2 regions of the Candidatus Izemoplasma sp. genome follow, and region 2 is predicted to be linked to the other one. Evidence: a T-box and tRNA genes for the amino acid it is inferred to sense, from the RefSeq annotation. Region 2 holds a T-box; the other holds one or more tRNA genes.
What was found. The T-box of region 2 lies ahead of leuS (leucine--tRNA ligase). A T-box ahead of a tRNA ligase gene usually reads a tRNA of that ligase, here a tRNA-Leu.
Positions count from the first base shown of each region.

Region 1 (5,041 bases), on a different contig from region 2:
CTTTGTTGGTCATAATACCACCTCATATTAGATTGTATCATAACTCTTTAGGGATAGGAAGGGAAGGGTAGAAGGGGTTCTACCCTAATTTGAAATTATTACCGTTTATACTTCAGTGCAATCTTCTTCGCACTCTTCTTGATCTCTTTTGTTTTGCCATTCTTCTTTTCGTTCTTGCCAGCGATTTCTTGTTTCATGTCTAAACTGTTCTCTAGCATTTTGAATTAATTCTTCTATTTCTTCATCTGTCAATTCTGGATGTTCATTGATGTAGTTATCTACTCTTTCTTTGTACTGATCAATTCGTTCTTGTTTTCTTTCTCTGAATTGCTCCATTTTTCCATCTTTGAACTCTTGTAATTCTTCTCCATGAATTTCTCTAACAATTGCTAAAATGTCTTTAACAGGCATTTCTAGTAATTCTTCTAATACTAGAGTGTCATCGCTAAGTTGAGCGGCTAAAGCCAGTTTAAGTTTACCAGCTGACACACCTAGTTCATCTGCTTGAAGTAATAAATCTTCTTGTGTAAAATCTTCGCTTAATACAACTGCGTTGATGAATCTTCTTGCGAAATGTCTATTTAAACGTTCGTGAATTCTACTTCTTACTCTGTCTAAATTCTCTTCATCGCCATCTTCACCTAGTACAGTAATTAATACTGCGTTTTCTTCACCTTCAGGATCAATGTATCCAGCTTCTGTGGCAGTTTGAACAAATAATTCTACTGCGTCATCAATGTTCATACCTATGAAGTCTAAATCTGAACACAGGATAGCTGCATCTTCATTAAGGAAAATATATGACTCCACATTATCCTCACCATCGACAACGAATTCTATTGATGGGTTAATATCTACCGATACATAATACCCTTGAACTTCTGCTTCATTACCTGTACATGCAGATAATGTTAATGCTGCAACTGCAGCAAACAATAAAATACTTAATTTTTTCATTTTTAATTCCTCCGTTTTTTTTATTTTTCACATATATAACAATCAAATAGTGGTTTTTTATGGAAAAAATCAAAAAAAATGTAAAAGTTATCTTTTTTCGTGTGTTATAATAATAATCGAGGTGATACTATGAGTTATCATTATAAAGTTCAAAACGAACAAATAGATAAATTATTTGAAGCCATTCTTTCATTAGATTCAATTGAAGAGTGTTATCGTTTCTTTGATGATTTATGTACAATAAATGAAATTGAAGCGTTCGGACAACGATTAATGGTTGCCAAAATGATTCATAATAAAATGACATATCAGGAAATAGAAAAAGAGACAGGGATTAGTGCAGCTACCATATCAAAAATCTCTAAGTCTTACATGTATGGACCTAAAGGATACAAGATGATGATTGACAAACTAGAGAATAAATAGGCCCTAATGGGTCTTTTTATATAATAAGGAGATGGATGTTGTGAGAATAGTGACTTTATTGGAAAATGATTCAATCAGAAACGATTTAAAATCTGCACATGGATTAAGTCTTTATATTGAACACAATCACAGAAAAATACTGTTTGATATTGGTCCAGGAAACCAATATATCAAGAATGCCAAAAAACTTGGTGTAGATATTAAGGATGTAGATTATCTAATTATCTCCCATGGACATCGTGATCATGGAAGAGGAATTAGTAAGTTTTTGAGAAAAAACAAAAAGGCAAAAGTATATATTCAAGAAACAGCTTTTCAAAAATTATATAAGAATTTCAAGAAGATTTATTTACCAATTGGTATAAGAAAACCAGTCTTTTCAAGAAGACTAGTTATGGTGAATGATGATATAAAGATAGATAATGGGATAAAGATATACCACAACGTAAAAGCCGTAGATCAAATCATAAAAGATGATACTCTATTGAAGAAAGATCCAATTGATGGATTTGTCCAAGATGATTTTGATCATGAAATCTACCTTGTGTTATATGGTGGGAAAAGCAAAGTATTATTTAGTGGTTGTTCACATAAAGGTATTGAAAATATTATCGATTCAATTGAATTGAAAGAGAAAAAACCGTTCTCTGCAGTTGTTGCTGGATTCCATTTTTCACATTATGATTCTTCAAACTTAAGACAAACGATGTATTTAGATGACTTTAGTGAGAAGATGACTACAAAGGGCAAAGTAACCTACTATACAGGGCATTGTACCGGAGATGAAGCATACTTGGATTTAAAACAGCGTATGAAGGATTCTTTGCAAAGAATTAAAACAGGAACAGAAATAAATTTATAGCATAGAAATCTATGCTATTTTTTTTGTTTCAAAACTTCAGTTTTATAGTATAATAAATATGCAGTTGCCAGTATGGTGGAATTGGTAGACGCGTTGGATTCAAAATCCAATGACCGAAAGGTCGTGCCGGTTCGACTCCGGCTACTGGTACCATAATAAAAAAAGACAAGAAATTGTCTTTTTTATTTACTCATAAATACATTCATTGCTTTGAATAGGAACTTAGCTAATCCTGGGTGAATATTATCATAATATTTAGTAAAACGTTCGTCTTGTGTGTACATTTCAGTAAGAGATAAATGTGCCTCTTTTGTGTAGGTTGGCCAGTAGAACAGTAACCACTGCTTATGCATCTCGCACATCTTCATTGATAACTCACTGCTTGAATCATTTTCTTTGATTGCCTGAATCATTACAGAGTGCATTTGATCTGTGAATGTGTTGTGTTGATTCATTTCAGATTCAGTTTTATTCTTATATTTTTGATTGGCTTGTTGCATAAATTTTTTATCGTATTTTTCTTCTAACTCTATTCCGTACTTATCATTGTTTTCTTTTAATTTTGCTTCTTTGAATGCTTCGAATTTTTTATTGTTTGACATTTCTATATTTCCTTTCTTTAATTGAATTGTGTCCTTTATTGTTTTAAGTATTTTCTTATATGATTCTATTTTTGATTCAAGCTTATCTTCCATTTCATTTAGTGATTCAATTATATCAAAGTTACTTTCTGAAATGATATCTTTTATCTCTTTTAATTCATATCCAAGTTCCCTATAGAACAATATGGATTGCAAAGTATTTACATTGTCTTCATCATATAATCTGTACAAAGAATCTTTATCTCTTTTTGGACTAAGTAAACCTAATTCATCGTAATGTCTTAGTGTTCTTGTGGTTACACCTGACATTTTTGATATCTCTTTTATTTTATACATATTATCACCCAATTACATTATAAACCTTAACGTAGCGGTAAGGTCAAGAAAAAACAAAAAAAATTACTGGTTTATGTTATAATGGTTCTAACGAGGTGTGCATATGAAAAATTTCATTTACAACTCTCCAACAAAGATAATTTTTGGAGAAAAACAGATAGTTAAACTGAAAGACGAATTACTAGAAAGTAACGCTAAAAACGTATTGTTAGTATATGGTAAAAGTTCAATTGTTAAGAGTGGATTATATAGTGATATAATTTCAATTTGTAATGATTTGGATATTGCTGTATTTGAAGAAAAGAATGTGAAACCAAATCCTGATGTTTCTAGTGTCAGATCTGGAATTGAAATATGTAAAAGCAATAATGTAGATTTCATTATCGCTGCAGGTGGTGGCTCAGTGATTGACTGTGCCAAGGCAATTGGCTTTGGTGTATACTTTGAAGGTGATATCTGGGATGTGTATTTAAGAAAAGGTGATTCATTTAAATCTTTGCCAATTGGAGCAATCATCACATTGGCTGCAACAGGGACAGAGACTAATGGGAATAGTGTTATCAGCAATGACGAAACTGGAGAAAAAAGAAGTGTTGGGTATCCAATTAGTATACCTAAGTTCACTATTATTGATCCTACTTATACACTTACAGTAAACAGACATCATACCATTGCGGGTAGTATTGATATTATTATGCATATATTAGAACAGTTTATGAGTCCAACATCAAATACTATGACATCTGATTTAATGAGTATTGGTGTTATAAAATCTGTTATAGAAAATACAAACAAATATATTGCTGGTGAGAATAGTTATGAGGTTAGATCAAACTTATCTTGGGCTTCAACGATAGGATTAAATTGGATACTTGGTGTTGACAAAGTTGGAGATTGGGCGACACATAGACTTAGCTATGCAATTACTAAGGAATATGGAATAACTCATGGTTATGCACTTGCGATGTTGTTTACAAATTGGGCAAGAGTAGCACTGAAATATAATAAAGAAGTTATGAAAATGAGATTAGATATTCTTGGTAGAGAATTATTCTATGGGTTAGAGTATTCTAAAGTCTTAGATAGATTAGATAGTTTATTTGTTTCATGGGGAGCAAATGTATCTATGAAACCTGAAATAGAAGTAAACGATGATAGTATAGAATTACTTGTTAACAACGCATTAGGTTTAGGTAATGTTGGACAAGTAATAGAAGTAAATAAAGAAGTGGCAACAGAAATCTTTGGTTTATCGAATAGGTAGGTGTTATATATGTATAATATGGATTTTGATAGCATAATAAAGAACTTGTATGAAGGTGTTTATGTGGTTGATTCGAACCGAAAGATTGTTTTCTGGAATTCGGGTGCTGAGAAGATTACAGGGTACATGAGTAAAGAAGTTGTAAATGCTCACTGCTACAATAATATATTAAGACACGTTGATTCAAATGGGAATGAATTGTGTCACAATGGATGCCCCTTACACCATACTCTTCAAACAGGTGAAATAAATGAAAATGATGTTTTTCTGCATCATAAATTAGGACATAGGGTACCAGTGTCAGTAAAAACTATGCCATTATATGATAATGAAGGAAACATTGTTGCATCTATTGAAGTATTTACCGATAGTAGATTTAAAAAAGATAATTTTGAAGAAAACAGAAAACTAAAAGAACTTCTAGTAGTGGATCCTTTAACTGAAATATACAATAGAAGATATTTGGATTTTCATCTTGAAAATGTAATCAGAGAAAACGATAAATTTGACGTTGCATTTGGAGTCTTATTTTTTGATATCGATCTGTTTAAAAATGTTAACGATACGTACGGACATATAGTTGGTGACGGAGTA
Region 1 covers NZ_CEXEES010000029.1:2,363-7,403, reverse strand. The annotation lists gene AC2LE6_RS05335 (RNA polymerase sigma factor) at 1-13, opposite strand, end outside; gene AC2LE6_RS05330 (anti-sigma-I factor RsgI family protein) at 106-957, opposite strand; gene AC2LE6_RS05325 (YerC/YecD family TrpR-related protein) at 1,087-1,383, shown strand; gene AC2LE6_RS05320 (MBL fold metallo-hydrolase) at 1,424-2,245, shown strand; tRNA gene AC2LE6_RS05315 (tRNA-Leu) at 2,312-2,398, shown strand; gene AC2LE6_RS05310 (MerR family transcriptional regulator) at 2,428-3,183, opposite strand; gene AC2LE6_RS05305 (iron-containing alcohol dehydrogenase) at 3,287-4,447, shown strand; gene AC2LE6_RS05300 (GGDEF domain-containing protein) at 4,457-5,041, shown strand, end outside.
Region 1: it has a tRNA-Leu gene. The T-box ahead of leuS (leucine--tRNA ligase) is inferred to sense a tRNA for this amino acid. The anticodon was not compared.

Region 2 (10,150 bases):
ATAGGGATTGATTATATCCAAATCAACAATATAATCAATTTTCTTATCAATAGCGAGGTTGACACTTATCTCACTTTTACCACTTCCATAATGCCCAGCAATAATCGTAATTCGTTTCATATTATTTTTACCTATTCCATTAAAAATATAGGTATTTCTACCCTCCTCTAAGTATTGATAAACACTTTTTAAAATGAAAGCGTTTTTACAACAAACACATTATATCAAACAAAATCTCTATATTCAACAGTAAAACTATAATTTTTTTTGATATTTTTTTATTTGTCGTTTTCATAAATATTTACATCTGTTTAACGGCTTAAAATAGCCATTATTCAGTTTTTTGTTTTTCTTGTAATGAAACTATTTTCATAACTGAAAATGACAACAAAAGGAACACAAAAACCAAGCCAAATATCGTTATAATCAACCCTAAAACCCCTACTTCAGAGACTTGAAAAAACGGGTATAAATAATCATTTGTAATAGTCCCATATACTATCATAAACAGAATATATACTACTGGATATGAAATCCAGATTAGTACATCTTTTGGTCTAAAATTGTATTTCTCTTTCACGTAGAAAAAGTAGAATATTACTAATACAGGTACAATATAATGTGCGACAATATTGCTTACCTGACTCCATCCTGTCGGATGATATGTTGGAGCAAGCATAATCGCAAAAATGATTAATGTGATTGTAATATATACTACAATACCTCCAATGAATTTATGAAGTGTTACATGTTTGATTTTACCTAAATACAACAGTACAAAGTATATCATTACAATTAGATTTGATTGTAATGTGTAATACCTAAATAACCCTAGTCCTCTACCTAAATTAATTGGATCTTCAAACGTACTGACAAGGACGTTGATTAATAACCCTGTTAACGCAAGTAAAATTATAACTATTTGAATACTTTTTTTCATATCATCACCCTAAATAATTATACCATACATTGATATCTAGTCTTTATTGTTATGATTTAGGGTGAAATATATAAATAAAAAAAAGATATCATTACGATATCTCTTTAATATATTCACTTGCAGTTACTGATATGATATCTTCTTCATTACTGATTAATCTAAAGAAGCGTTCTAGCATATCCCATTTCTCTTTATCATCTTTAAACTCCCAAGAATGTAACCAAACATGAAATAACTCTGCATTATAATCTTCTAGGAAATCTTCTAGTTTATCTAAACAAAAATTAAATCCTTTTTGTACTCTTTCAAAATCTTTAGTATCCCACGCCATTCCAGTTAAGTGCATTGTAGGATGCCATTCTAATAAGTCTTTAGGACGATCAAATTTCTTTGTTCCTTTGACGGTTCTTGCGTATGATACACCGCATTCTTTAGCCATATCTTTTACTTTTTTGTTATAATCTCCAAATGGATATGCGAATCCGCGAGTATCCTGTTTACTATATGATTTAAGAATCTCAAAATCTTCTTCAATTTCGTATTTAATACCTTGATGTGTTAGTTCTTTTAAACGAAGGTGATTAACAGTGTGAGATGCTACTTCGTGTCCATCAAACAAAATATCTAGTTCTTCTTTTGTTAAAAAACCAGAATCATTCAAAGTACCCGAGTTAATATAAAAGGTCCCTTTTATATTATATTTGTTTAGTAGTTCAACTGCTTTTCGATCGTAAACTGTATTGTCATCAAAACCTATAATCAAGTATTTCATAAGCATCACCTCTCTTATATTATAACAAATAAATGTGTATATTTTGTGGTTGAATTATTAATAAATAAAAAAGACGAAAACTTTCGTCTTTTAAATTACTATATTTACTAGTTTCTTTGGCACATATATTTCTTTTCTAATATCGTTTCCAGCTAGTAACGTTTGTATTTTTTCAGTTGATTTTGCGAGTGCTAATACATCATCTTTTGACATATCAATGTTGATTGTTATTTTATCTCTAACTTTACCATTGATACTTACAACTATTTCTATTGTTGATTCAACTAATTTAGCTGGATCAAATATTGGCCATGGTTCAAATACCATGTCTTCTGTATGTCCTAGTTGTTCCCATAGTTCTTCGGTTAGATGTGGAGCAAATGGGTTGATTAGTTTCAGAACTTGTTCGAAATCAAATCTATTTATGTGTGTTGCCTTTCCAAGTTCATTAACAAGGGTCATTAATTTAGCGATAGCTGTATTGAACTTAACATTTTCAATATCTTCATCTACTGCCTTTATGGTTTTGTGAAGTGTAGTTTGATAAGTATCATTTTCTTTGTCTGATACTTTATCTAATAGTCTCGCTAGTTTATCTAGGAAACGACGTGCTCCTTTTACACCACTTGGATTCCAAGGAGTTGATTGTTCATAATCTCCAATGAATAATGTGAACACACGTAATGTATCTGCCCCAAATTCTTCAATGATTTCAAGAGGGTTTACTACATTCCCTTTTGACTTAGACATTTTGTCTCCGTCTTCACCAAGAATCATTCCTTGTGCGGTACGTTTAAGGTAAGGTTCTTCTGTTGGAACTGCCCCTATGTCTGATAGGAATAAATGCCAGAATCTAGAATAGATAACGTGTCTTGTAACGTGTTCCATTCCACCGTTATACCAATCTACTTGCATCCAATATTTTAGATTATCCATGCTAGCTAGTTCTTCATTGTTATGAGGATCACAATAACGAAGGAAATACCATGAGCTTCCAGCCCATTGTGGCATTGTATCTGTTTCACGTTTTGCAGGTCCACCACATGTTGGACATGTCGTATTAACAAACTCAGGAACATTTGCCAGTGGTGATTGTCCGTCTTCACCAGGTTCAAAGTCTTCCATTTCAGGTAGGACAAGTGGTAGGTCTTCTTCTTTCAATGCAACCATCCCACATGTATCACAGTGTACTATAGGGATTGGTTCTCCCCAGTAACGCTGTCTGTTGAATGCCCAGTCTTTCATTTTATAGTTTGTTGCCTTTTTACCGATTCCTTGTTCTTCTAAGTATTCTGCAATTGTAACTTTTGCATCTTTAACTGATTGTCCATTCAAAATATCACTATTAACAAGTTCACCTTCAGATGTATCAGTATATGCTTCTTTTGTGATGTCCCCACCTTTGATGACTTCGATGATATCACAACCGAATTTAGTCGCGAATTCATAATCTCTTGCATCATGCGCAGGTACTGCCATGATTGCACCCGTACCATACCCAATCATTACATAATCAGCTACGAATATAGGGATTTCTTTATTTGTAAGAGGGTTGATCGCAGTTAATCCGTCAATCTTCACTCCTGTTTTATCTTTTTGTAGTTCAACACGCTCAAACTCAGTTTTAAGTTTTGCGGCATCTTGATAATTATGGATATCTTCCATATTATTGATTCTATCATGATATTTTACTAGAAGATCATGTTCTGGGGCAATAACCATAAATGTTGCTCCATACAGAGTGTCTGGTCTTGTTGTATATACTTGGAGTAGTTCATCTGTATCTTTAACTTTGAAATCAACATGTGCTCCTGTTGATTTCCCAATCCAATTCTCTTGTTCAATACGGATACGTGGTAATGTATCTAGTTTCTTTAGACCTTGTAGTAAACGTTCTGCATAATCAGTAATTTTTAAGAACCATACATCTTTTTCTTTTTGAACAACTGGTGTATCACAACGATCACATTTACCACCTTGACTGTCTTCGTTACTAAGAACTACTTTACAGCTTGGGCAGTAGTTTACATATGTTGTATCTCTAAATGCCAATCCTTTGTTAAATAGTTGAACAAAGATCCACTGTGTCCATCTATAATAGTTTTCATCTGTAGTATCAACAACTCTATCAAAATCAAAACTGAATCCAGTTTTTTGAAGTTGATTTGTGAATACTTCAATATTTTGATCTGTGACTTGTCTTGGATGAATTTTATTTTTAATCGCATAGTTTTCAGTCGGTAATCCAAACGCATCAAAACCGATTGGGAATAATACATTATACCCTTCCATTCTACGTTTACGTGATACGATTTCTAAGCTTGAATACGCTCTGATGTGTCCAACATGCATTCCTGCTCCTGAGGGATACGGAAATTCTACTAAGCTATAATACTTCTTTTTATTCTTGTCTTCAGTGACAGAAAAACGTTTGTTTTCATACCAGTGTTTTTGCCACTTACTTTCGATTGTTTTGTGATTATATTCCATTATGAATCACTCCTTTATAATGTATAAAAAAATCGCCCTTAAAAATTAAGGACGAATGAATATCCGCGGTACCACCTTGGTTCTAGTTATACTAGCTCTCGACTCTTTAACGCAGAGGTACGTTTTAAGCTTACGTGCTGGACTTAAAAGGCTCCCTAGACTAATTCAAATAATGTTTACACTGTTTTACACCAACCAACAGTTCTCTTTGCCAAACTACTATTTTACTACTTCTAGTTCTTTGCTTATATTAGAAATATAACATAGTCATTATTTAATGACAAGTTTTATTTTTTCATTGCTTTGTTTATCGCCATATTAAGACGTCCCATTTGTCTTGAGTTGAATATAACGATGAATAAAATGAAGATGAAACTACTACCCATCATATTCATTAATGTTAATACAATAAATGTAGAACTTGATACATAAACACCAAATCTAAATGTTTCACGATATGGGATTACTTTGTATCTTGCTCTAATGAAGACACCTGTTAGTAATGATAAAATACTAACAATAATAAAGTTGATTAATATAGATGACCCTATTAATACCGAGGCCAAAAATGTTTTATTCGTTAGTAAATAATTCTCAATACCTGTGATAAGTGGTTCACTTACAAGTTCAGGGTTTGCTTCTAACTCATTTAAATCTAGTCCTTCAAATTCGGAAATCGTGCTTATTGGTACACTATAGACTATTCCATAAGTACTCGCATAAATAGTATCCTCATGAAGTACGATATATGCATCTTCCTTAGATACTTCTGATATGTTTAATGTTTCATCTGAAACGATATAGAAATCTATCAAACCAAAATATGTAAACAACATCTCTGATTGCTCTTCAGTACAAACCAAATTATAACTCGTAATCTGACAATCAATGTTCTCTTCATATAAGGTATCTTGTATCTCTGATTTAGTTGGTATGTTTAACCCATCAAATGTTGTTGTATCTACAATCATAAACAAACTCATTAACGTCGCATAAAACAACATTACAAAAAGAACTCTAAAGATAGAATCTTTTCTATAATATAAAATTTTCTCTGGATTTACCAAACTGTCTCTAAATCGTTCAAACATAGTTATCACCTTTTGATATTATAACACATATCTTTTATTTTTAGGTGAAATGTGTGATAAAATGTGTGTGGTGATACTATGAAATTAATGACAAAAGAAAAACCATATAATACTTTAAATGCTTATTACCGAGATCGATTTGGTAAGAAGGTTTTTAAAGTGTCTTTAAATGGCGGGTTTACATGTCCAAACAAAGATGGCTATAGTGGTGTTGGTGGTTGTACATTTTGCACAGAGAGTGGTTCTGGAGATTACGCTGGTAAGAAAACAGATTCATTACGTATTCAATTTGATAAAATTAAAAATATGATGCATAAAAAATGGGATGATGCTTACTACATCGCATATTTCCAAGCCAATACAAATACATATGATTCTGCGTCTAACTTAAGAGTACTATATGAAGAAGCATTATCATTAGATGAAAACATTGTTGGATTAAACATAGGAACTAGATGTGATGCCTTTAATCCCGAAATATATGATTTATTAGAAGAGTTAAACACAAAAACGTATTTAACAGTCGAACTTGGTCTTCAATCAATTCATGAAGATACTGCACAGTTTATGAACAGAGCACATAGTTTGGAGTGTTTTACGAGTTGTGTATCTGAGCTTAGAAAACGTAATATTGACGTAGTAGTTCATATTATCAATGGGTTCTATAACGAGACACAAGTTGATATGCTTCAAACAGTTCTATTTCTAAACGATTTGGACATTCAAGGGATAAAGATACACTTACTCCATATTATGAAGAAAACAGCGTTAGGCGTAATGTATCAAAGAAAACCATTTAAGATACTAACTTTAGATGAGTATAAAGATATTGTAGTTGAGCAAATAGAACATTTAAACCCTAATATCATTATCCATAGATTAACAGGGGATGCTCCTAGGGATTTATTAATTGAACCTCAGTGGAGTTTAAAGAAATTTATTATTATGAATGAAATTGATAAAGAACTTAGAAGTAAAAATAGTTATCAAGGAATCAAGTATATTAAAAAGGACAAATAATTTGTCCTTTTTTTATTCGTAATAATAACTTAATAACTCAAATTCAATCGTTACAACACTGTTCTCAATTTCTAGAAAGATATCAATTAGAGAATCTTCAAATGTTGGAAAAAGAGTTTTAAACTCCTCAAATGTATAATCTACATTCTCGTAGGAGATCAAACCATACAATCGATTATACTCAAATTCTTCACCGAAGTAAGTTATTTCTTGGGTAAAGAAGTCTTCTGAGTTATATGTAAAAGTCCAATTATTTTCAGAGAACGCATAGGTTGTTTCAGTTAATATAAAATCAAGTTCCATGTCACTCAGTATATACTCGTATAACCCTGTAATCTCGTGCTGTGGAACTTCAAAATCCGTGTTGTTTATATCATATAAATGCCACAAGAGAGACGAATCGTCTGTAATTGTAACTTTTACCTCGATAACGGTATCAGTTTCATCTAACCAAAGTTCGTAGGTCAAAGGTCCGGCTTCTTTAATCAAATGATTTGTACCAAACTCGACTGAAAAATCATCTAAATTTTCTGGTACACATACTCATATAAGTCATAGAAATAAACGTCCCCAAATTCTCTAGTAAGAGCATAAAAATCATTATCTTCTGTTTCATATACAGATACTCTTACTTCAGATTCATCTAAATACATATACTTCTGGTATTCTCCGTAATCATACATATAATCATCATTTTGATTTACATGTATTGTATTAAACTGTGAAAAATTGAGTAACTTATATGACTCGACGTCTTCTCTTTGTAAGACATTGATATTACCATCATATGCTGAAAATATTACCTCTTCTTTTTGACAGCCAGTTAAAACCATTGTCACAATGAGTATCAATATAATTTTCTTCATTATTCTGTCTCTTCACTTTCAATAAACAAAGTATCAATATCTTCAATGTACATCACAATATCCATAATATCACTTAGGAAATCCTCACCTAATGTATCGTGTTCTACTAAAAATTCATCTATCGGTATTTCTGTGTTACTTTCATCTCTCATAACTTCATATACAAAATCTAAATATCTCCAGGTAATACCATCATGAATAAAATGTACATATCTACCACTATTATTGATTGTAACAGTCCATTCATCATTTGTTATTGTTAAGAGCTCATTTTGATATGTATATTCCATAGTAGAATAATTGGTCTCCATCGCATACTCAGCAGGTGTATATATATCATGTTCTGGTACTTCAATCTCAACTAGATTTATATCAGAAACAGTAAGTACTCTTGAACCATCTGATAAATCCGTACATTCTATATATGTTATATAGTTATCTTCATTTACTTCGATAACATAAACCATATTTTCATCTTGATAAGAAAATGTGTTTGTATAATCAACTTGAACCATTAAAGATATATCAAAAATTTCATCTATCTCTGAATAAAAAGCTTCAAGTTCAAAGGTAATTGTATTATAAGATATTATCCCAACATATGAATTGTCTTCAAGTTCTCTAACAACCACTACTTCATCATTATGAACATAGTAATATCTACTACTACCCTCGAATATATGGTAATTAACACCATCATTATTCATTGATATAAATGCATTGTTAAAATATGCCATTTGGACTGACATTGATGTTACATCTTCTACATCAAAGTAGTGAAGTTCACCTTCATATGGATTAATCTCTTTTTTCTTTTCATCGATAGATGGTTCACATCCTGTTAAAAACAAACTTGAAATTAGAAGTAAAAAAATGAGTAATCGGTTCATATTATCCCAACCCCTTTATATACATTATATCAAATAAAAAGGACAAAATGTCCTTTTTTATATTCCACAGTATTCTGAATGACAAATCAAGTATTTAACATTCTCATAAATCATTTTAAGAACAAGTAAATCACTAGCGCCACCTGGGCTTATCCCTTGTTTCTTATATGTTTCACTTATGATTGTGAATAGTTCTTTATTGCTTATGTATCCACCGTTCTTATTTATCTCATCCATATCTGTTTGGATTTGTTTCATTGTTTTAAATCCTTTTTTATGAATGACTGTTGTATCACATAGAGTAGTTAAGATATCAATCATGTATTGATGGTTTTTATCGTCATATTCTTGATCAGAATGAGATTCATTTTCAAATAACATTCTAAATCCTTTCAGAGCTTCACCTCTTATACCTTTTACACCGTAGTCTAAATACACTTGGTCACCATGTGTTTTTAGTGTTTTGTCTTCTACTTTGCTGTAGTAATCCCCAATGATCTCAATTGAGGTTCTTTGAATTTCAGAAATGATGTATGCTTCGTTTCTATTATTAACAATTGATTTTGATAACGCAGGTAAGAAAAGCCCCAATGCAAATATCAATCCTTTTTGTGTATTGATGTTATTTGTTGCTTTGAACATTGCTTCTTCAGCTTCTAATCCTATTTTTTGTAGTTCTTTAGGATTATCATGTCCTCTGATTCCGTATAATATGTATTCTTTTATATAAGGTTTGATTGAAAAGATTGATTGGATGAATGTTTCATAATCCATGTCACTATGTGACCCTGAATCTCTTTTAGAAACCAATCCAAATTTTGGAAACATCTCTAGTTCATCATGAATTGAGTGCATTACACTGTTTAGAAGTATATCTGTTAGGTACTCTTCAATCAAAAGATTCACTGCCTGGAGTACTTCCTTTTGTGAATGTGTTTGGTTTCTTGAACATATATGCGCGTAGTTATCACAGATTAAACAGGTTCTCATTTCGCATGACATGTCTTCACGTGATATAGATGTTTCGTTATACACATCAACATCAACTAATCTACCTAGGTATGTATTGTCCTCAATATATATTGTTTTTTGTTTAACGATGTTTCCTTCTTCATTAATAACGTAGTAGATATAATCTCCGTCTTCAGACTCTACTTTTTCTGAACGAATGATTTTATCTCCAAATTCTTTTCTAATTTCGTTATCAAATAACAAGCAAATAAAACGCATGTTGATAGGATTTTTATTCTTACCAACTACGTTTAGTTTTAAAACTGCGATTGTTTTGAATTTAAACTCACCCATTAGGGATTGAATATGGGTACTTCTTGCTTCTCTGGCTACTAGTATGTCACTCATTAATGTCTCCCCAGTTTCTTCTTCTGTATTATACGAATTATGTATTGACCTCTTTCGGATTTCAAATAATCATATGTTGCCTCTGGCACTATGTTTTTTATCTTATCAACATGGTTTCCTTTGATTAATCTTCTTACTTGAGATGCGGATATAGCTTGTGAATCTAACTCTTTGCGTTCTATAATTTCTACCTTGATACCAAGATAGTCTTTTAGTACTTTATTATATTTATTTGTATTGGCACTAAATGGTTCACTACCTACAAATCGTTTATCAATGTTGAATGTCTTTTGGTAGTACTCTTTGTAGATAAGAACATCAATCAAAGTTTGTTCATCTTTGATTAACTGATCTTCTTTTAAAAAGTATTTTGGAAATGTAATTCGTGAAACAAGATATGATAATGATGGAACTACAACTACACCTTTTAAGTGCTTAGTAGCGTCCTTAATTATCTCGAATCTATCTATATATGGGAATGATGATACATCTTCACTTACAACAAATATAATTACTTCTTCATATTGTTTTAGTGCTTCTTCCACTAGATACAGATGTCCGTTTGTCATTGGGTTTGCATTCATAATAATACAACCCTTTTTGCTATTTGATATGTTATTCTGTTTTTTCAATCTTGATAGAACACTTGTAATATCGTCTCCGCCTTCAAGTAATACCGTATTCATTGTTCTTACAATTTTTTTCATATTGAAAGATTTGAA
Region 2 covers NZ_CEXEES010000009.1:1,875-12,024, reverse strand. The annotation lists gene AC2LE6_RS02175 (ATP-binding protein) at 1-120, opposite strand, end outside; gene AC2LE6_RS02170 (Pr6Pr family membrane protein) at 332-940, opposite strand; gene AC2LE6_RS02165 (polysaccharide deacetylase family protein) at 1,032-1,712, opposite strand; gene leuS (leucine--tRNA ligase) at 1,803-4,202, opposite strand; T-box leader at 4,247-4,453, opposite strand; gene AC2LE6_RS02155 (DUF1189 family protein) at 4,490-5,293, opposite strand; gene mnmL (tRNA modification radical SAM protein MnmL/YtqA) at 5,372-6,313, shown strand; gene AC2LE6_RS02145 (hypothetical protein) at 6,326-6,781, opposite strand; gene AC2LE6_RS02140 (membrane lipoprotein lipid attachment site-containing protein) at 6,835-7,179, opposite strand; gene AC2LE6_RS02135 (hypothetical protein) at 7,179-8,069, opposite strand; gene citX (citrate lyase holo-[acyl-carrier protein] synthase) at 8,127-9,428, opposite strand; gene citC ([citrate (pro-3S)-lyase] ligase) at 9,428-10,150, opposite strand, start outside.